Regions from separate parts of the Pseudoflavonifractor sp. genome, predicted to be linked through region 3. Evidence: riboswitches for the same ligand, from Rfam matches in the RefSeq annotation. Region 3 holds a riboswitch; each other region holds the start of a gene.
What was found. Region 3 has a riboswitch for cyclic di-GMP ahead of ACOX7T_RS07575 (InlB B-repeat-containing protein). Riboswitches for the same ligand answer to the same signal wherever they lie in the genome.
Positions count from the first base shown of each region.

Region 1: linked by a shared signal. The riboswitch ahead of ACOX7T_RS04530 (VWA domain-containing protein) and the one ahead of ACOX7T_RS07575 (InlB B-repeat-containing protein) in region 3 are both predicted to bind cyclic di-GMP.
Region 2: linked by a shared signal. The riboswitch ahead of ACOX7T_RS04535 (leucine-rich repeat protein) and the one ahead of ACOX7T_RS07575 (InlB B-repeat-containing protein) in region 3 are both predicted to bind cyclic di-GMP.

Region 1 covers NZ_JBMNPX010000003.1:110,160-112,343, forward strand. Annotated here, with positions in the region: gene mnmA (tRNA 2-thiouridine(34) synthase MnmA) at 1-672, shown strand, start outside; cyclic di-GMP riboswitch class I at 972-1,054, shown strand; gene ACOX7T_RS04530 (VWA domain-containing protein) at 1,094-2,184, shown strand, end outside.
Region 2 covers NZ_JBMNPX010000003.1:114,280-116,463, forward strand. Annotated here, with positions in the region: gene ACOX7T_RS04530 (VWA domain-containing protein) at 1-936, shown strand, start outside; cyclic di-GMP riboswitch class I at 1,147-1,235, shown strand; gene ACOX7T_RS04535 (leucine-rich repeat protein) at 1,283-2,184, shown strand, end outside.
Region 3 covers NZ_JBMNPX010000006.1:63,650-65,833, forward strand. Annotated here, with positions in the region: gene ACOX7T_RS07575 (InlB B-repeat-containing protein) at 1-1,051, opposite strand, end outside; cyclic di-GMP riboswitch class I at 1,094-1,185, opposite strand; gene ACOX7T_RS07580 (BTAD domain-containing putative transcriptional regulator) at 1,491-2,184, shown strand, end outside.

The DNA of each region.
Region 1 (2,184 bases), on a different contig from region 3:
CCCGATGGCAGGGTGCTGCTGCGCAAGGGCCTGACCGCCAACGACCAGTCCTATATGCTGGCCCGTCTGCCCCAAAACATATTACAAAAGGTAATTTTCCCCCTTGGCGATTACGAAAAGCCAACTGTTCGGGCCATGGCGGGCCAGGCAGAGCTGCCGGTGGCGGATAAGCCGGACTCCATGGAGATCTGCTTCATCCCCGACGGGGACTACGCCGCCTGGCTGGAGCACCGGGGCACGGTGCCCCCTGCCGGTGACTTTGTGGACAGGGACGGCAAGGTACTGGGCCGCCACGGAGGCATCCACCGGTATACCCTGGGCCAGGGCCGTGGGCTGGGGGTGTCCGGCCCCCACAAGTACTATGTGACGGAGATTGACCCGGCCCATGACCGGGTGGTGCTGTCTGACGGCAGCGACCTGATGGCCGGGCGGGTGTACTGCGCCGACATGAACTGGCTCGCTGTGGACGGTCTGCCGGAGCCTCTGGAGGTGACGGTACGGCTGCGCCACTCCAAAACGGAGCTGCCCGCCCTGGCCGTGGCCGACGGTGCTGGCGTGGTGCTGGAGATGCAGTCCCCTGCCCGTGCCCCTACGCCGGGACAGCTGGCCGTGCTCTATCAGGGGGATATTGTGGCGGCCAGCGGCTGGATCACCGGCGCGGAGCGGGTGTAAAAGCCTGACAACATCTGAATTTGACACGATTTTCGCCCGCCGGGGGTTCCCGGCGGGCGAAATATTTTTTTGAAGAAAAAATGAGATGTGACCAAAATGTAACCAACGTGTGATATGGTAGAAAATGAAAACAGGGATGCCTGTTTTTTCTTCGACGCAGTTGGACAAAACATTTTATAAACAGAGAGCCGGCTAAATGGGCTGGGAGAAAGACGTAAAAAAGGGCTGGACTGAAATGAAACGGCACCTTGGAAGGGAGAGATGCAGGTACCCGGCGGGGGTACAGTAAAGCGAGGAATACATGAAAACGGCAAACCGCCGGAAACGGCGGGACGCAAAGCCAGGGGCCTAAAGTGAGAACCAGGGCAGCCCAGCCGCCATTTATTCCGATTTCCATAAAGATTTGAAAGGAGAACGGAACATGGCAAAGACAAAGTTGAAGAGAATATTTGCAATGCTGCTGGCTGCGAGCATGACCATCAGCATGGTTACCGCGGGGGTTGCCGCTGCGGGAGATGAGCCCGAGACCGGCGCTGTGGAGCTGGAATCCGTGGCGCTGCCTGAGAGCCCGACAGTAGACTATGGCACAGAGCTGGAGGATGTTCTGGCGAAGCTGCCCACTACGCTGACCGGGACGGTGGTTGAGGAGTCTACCGAGACTGAGGAGCCCACCGAGACCGAGGCGCCCGTTGAGACCGAGGCGCCCGTCGAGACTGAGGCACCCGCCGAGACCGAGGCGCCTGTCGAGACCGAGGCGCCCGTCGAGACTGAGGCACCCGCCGAGACCGAGGCGCCTGTCGAGACCGAGGCTCCCGTTGAGGTTGAGACGCTCAGCAACACAGTGGAGCTCACCTCCGAGCCTGTGACTGAGGATGTCCCTGTCACCTGGTCCTGTACCGCTGAGGGAGGCTATAATGGCTGGATTGCCGGTGCGTATACCTTTACCGCGGCCCTGGGTGAGGGCTACACCTATGCCGGCAATCTCTCTGTGACAGTGACGGTTGCCGACCAGGCCCAGGCGGTGGCTCAGATTGGGGATACCACCTATGCCACCCTGGACGCGGCCGTGGCGGCGGCGGAAGAGGGCGCCACCATTGAACTGCTGGCCAACTGCAAGCTGGACACCGGCTTCAACAAGACCCTGACCTTTACCGGAGGTTACAAGATCCGCATTGACAAGCAGCTCACCAGCAATGGCGAGGGCTGGATGTGCTTTGGACTGGGCGATCCCACCCGGGTTCTGACCTTTGACGGCGTGGAAGTGGAGTGGATTTCCGACGGCACTTCCCCCTGGCTGATGCTGTCCCTGAGCGGTACGCTCAATGTCACCAATGGAGCCAGTCTGACCTTCGTGTTTGACAGCCGGACTACCAACACCAGAAATGCCATTTACATGAATGCGGGCGCTGTGCTCAATGTAACCAATGGATCCACCTTCCAGATTCTTGGTGTAGGTACGCAGGGAACCGCCGGCCAGGGCATCCAGCTGGATAAGACTGCTCAGTCCAGCAT
Region 2 (2,184 bases), on a different contig from region 3:
GACTTTGATTTCATCAATGATATCAACGAGCTGACCCTGACCGTGAACGGTAAGGAACTTGCGAAGACTGCCATCAGCGCTACCTCCTACGGCTTTGGCGGCACCGGCGACGACTACGACTTTGTGGTCACCTACTATGAAAATGGTCAGGACGGCAAGAGCGACGAGTGTTTCGTGTGGGACATCAACGTGCCCGTCACCAAGGACGCCCCCGTGGAGCTGACCTACTCCGTAAAGCTGGCCGAGCCCAAGACCGCCCCCGGTACCTACGGCCAGTATGATGCCGACGGCAGCAAGGGTTATGGCGGCCTGTACACCAACAACAGCGCCACGCTGTACCCCATTGACTCCAACGGTGTTCAGGGCTTCCCCGAGCGCTTTGCCAAGCCCACGGTGTCTTATACTGTGAGCGGCGGCGGCTCCAGCTACGATTACTACACCGTGACTGTGAACTATCTGGACAAGGACAGCGGTGAGAAGATTGCCACCAGCTACGTCAGCCCCAGCCGGATTGAGGGCAGCCGCTACGATGTGAGCGAGTACGACGCCATTGCCATCGACGGCTACACCTACGACAGCACCAGCGGCGACGCGCTGAGCGGCATTCTCAACAGCAACAAGGTCATCAACGTGTACTACGTGGCCGAGGAGACCGACATCGATGATGGCCAGACCCCCGGCGGCGGTGACCCTGACATCCCGACTGATCCCACTGATCCTACCGACCCCACCGATCCCACTGACCCGACCGATCCGACCGACCCCGGCGAGGAAGTGGACATCGGCGACGGCGAGACGCCCACCGGCAACCTGCCTCAGACCGGTACCACCAGCAACACCGTGGTTCTGCGTGCTATGAGCGGCGTGTTCCTGTGCCTGGCTGTGTTCTTCGGCGGCGTGACTGTGGTTCTGTTCCGCAAGGAGCGGGAGGACTAAGAGAAAAGTCCCGTTTATAAGACACAAGGTATAAAGGCAATGTTCCCCGCCTCCGGCATTTACCGGAGGCGGGGAATTTTTACGAAAAAATAGATACAGAAGAAAAAATGAAATTTGGAAATGTGACCGAAATGTAACCAATATATGGTACAGTAAAAAGCGAAAACAGGCATGCCTGTTTTTTGTCCGACCCAGTCGGACAAAAGGCTCTGATGAAAAAGGCAAACCGGCCGAAAGGCCGGGACGCAAAGCCAGGGGCTAAAGCGGACGCCACCCGCCACGCCAGTCCGGCCGCCGCAGATTTCATGCCCAGCTCCGCAAAGGAGCAGGAAAGGAGAAATGAAAGATGCTGGCAAGAAGATGTAAGAAGCTCACAGCCCTCTTCCTCACCCTGTGTATGGTGACAGGAATGCTGGGCACCGGCGCTGTGGCGCTGGAGGGCGACAGCGGCAGCGGCAAGTGGTGGTGGGACACCACCGGCGAGGCCCAGGAAGCCTACGAGGCCTACGAGGCCAGTATGGAAGCGGAACAGGCCGCCTATGACCAGTGGGACGCCGCCTACGACGCCCTGGACACCGCCAAGAAAGCGACGGAGGCCGCCAAGGCCGCCTATGACGCCGCCAAGGCGGAGCTGGACGCCATGGAGGAGACGGACGAGGGCTATGCCGCCAAGGCCGCCGAGGTGGCCGGCCTGGAGGCCGCCTGGGATACGGCGAAGTCCGCCGAAGAGACCGCCCGCACCGCCAACCAGGAAGCCTACGACGCGTATACCGCCCTTGTGACCCAGACCAACGGCCATTACAGCGACTACCTGGAGCTGGCTGAGGCCAACTACCCCTACACCGGCGTACTGGATGCGGAGAACAAGACCCTGACCATCGCGGTGTCCGGCGACATGCCCGAGGGGGCCGAGGCCGTGTTTGAGGGCTACTTCGTCATGCAGGACAGCGAGGGCAGCCGGGGCACCTACAGCAGCGTATACGCCTCCAATATCCAGGACAACGTGACCAAGGTGGTGCTGGGCGACGGCTTCACCGGCATTGCCGGCGTCACCTTCAGCAGCTGGCGCACGCTGACGGAAGTGGTGCTGCCCGAGAGCCTGACCTCCATCGGCGACAGCGCCTTCTCCAGCTGCACCGGCCTGGTCTCCATCGACCTGTCCAACGTCAAGACCATCGGAGCGAGTGCGTTCTACGGCGCCTTTGACGCCGCCGCCGACGTGGACATCGTCCTGGACGGCGCCGCCGT
Region 3 (2,184 bases):
TCATGTTGATGGTAGCATTGGCCGCATAAGGGGTTCCCTTGCCGTCAGCCTGGGTATTCCAGCCGGTAAAATCATAACCCTCACGGGTGGGACCGGCCTTGACGGTAGCCACTGTGCCGTAAGCAAACAGGTGGGACTCAGGCGCAGTTTCTGTCCCGTCGTTCATGTAATAGGTCAGAGTACGGAACTGCTCATCAGTGCCCTTGGTATAGACAACGCCGTCCACATGCCAGCCGGGGCAGCCGCTGGATACATCATCCGCCTTTTCCTTAACTACATACCAGACAATGCCCTGGGTATTCGGGTCAAAACTATCCAGTGCTGCGGCAATGGCGTCAGCGGAGGGCGCTTTCTTGATGTGAGCTGCCACCGAAGCAAAGGCCTCACTGAGCTTCTCGCCATTAATCGTGCCGTCATCAGCAATCACGCCGCTGTACTCCGTCCAGGCGGCGGTGCCGTCCACTTTACCTTTCAGTGCAACAGTGCTGTCGTGAGCGGGCGTATAATTGCCGGAGTCATAATCAGTGCTGCCAGTCTCAACAGGGATCACACCGTCGGTACGGATAAAGAACCAGGCGTCGTCATAGGTCTCAGCGGCAGAACTGCTCAGTCCCAACTCATAGAAAGCTGTTTTCAGTATCTCGTTGTAATAAACAGCCTTGAGATCCTCGTTCCCAAAGGTAAGCACCTGGCTCGTCTCTCCATTATTTAGTGTTAGAGACAGCATCGTAATATTTCGCGCAGCTTTTTCTTCCAGCTCCCATGCCAAAATACTGCACATATAGGTGTCCTGACCGGGTAATTTCTCTATTTCTTTCTCAGCTCCTCCATTAAAAAAGAGCTTAATTTCAGAAAGATCATCGCGGGTATAGCCAGTGCCCTCAATCATTTCATCTAATGCAGCCCCTGTGATGTGGTATTCAAAAGCAAAATTCCCATCGTACTCACCATTGGGCAGCTCGATAGCCAGCGCGCTGATAGACAGGGCGCTCACCACCATGCAGAACACCATGAGAAGGGCCAGTGCCTTCTTGCTCATTCTTGCCAACATGCTCATTCTCCTTCCTCGCGTTCACGCGGGCAGCTATAAGTATGCGGCAACCGGACGGGCATGGCGGCGGTTCCCTCCGCTTTAGCCTCCTGGCTTTGCGTCCCGGTCTTTCGGCCGGTTTGCCTTTTTCTGTCCGGATGCAGCCGTTTTCCTCCCTCTCAGCTGTTAAAAGAAGAACGTTCCGTCCGGCGTTGTCTACACTCTATCACGGTACGGTTACATTTTAGGTTATATTTTGAAAAAATATTTTTTTCCCATTTCCCTTTCTTTTGGACAAGCGGCTCTTTTTTTACGAAAAATCCCTGATAAAATGGAAAAAAGACTCTTCCAGCCTTTTCAATCCTGTGCTATAATAGGAATAACCATGAGTTTGGCTGTTTTTCTTTTTCGCGGAGAATACCGATGAAAGCAGGTGCCTGTCATGAGTGATTCCGCCGGTATGAAAAACGTTAAAATTACCATGCTGGGCCGGTTTTCCATTACTGTGGACGGACATATACTGACTGATGAGGCCAACCGTTCCCAAAAGCTCTGGAACGTACTCTCTTATCTGTTAATCCACAGGGACCGGAACGTCCCCCAGAGCGAGTTCATTGAACAGTTCTGGCCCGGAGAGAACAGCGCCAACCCGGTTAACGCCCTCAAAACCCTGCTCTACCGGGTGCGGGCCATGCTGGAGCCCCTGTTCGGCTCGGAGGTGGAGCCCATCCTCTCCCGCCGCGGCTCCTATTCCTGGAACCCCGACATCCCCTGCACACTGGATGTCGACGAGTTCGAGGCCCTGTGCCACAAGGCCACCGACGGCCGCCTGTCCGATGAGAGCCGCCTGGCCCTCTACCGCCAGGCTGAGCAGCTCTATCTGGGCGACTTCCTGCCCAAGCTGGACGGCTCCCTGTGGACCATCCCCTACACGGTGGAATACCACAACCTCTACCTCCAGATGATCAAGGACTATGCCGCCCTGCTGGAAAAGAAGGAGCTCTTTGAGGAGATGAACCTGGTGTGTACCCGCGCCAGTCAGCTGGACTCCCTGGATGAGACGCTGCATATCCTCATCGTTCGCTCCCTGCTCCGCCAGGGCAACGACTCGGCCGCCCTGGCCCACTATGAGTCGGCCACCGACCTGCTCTACC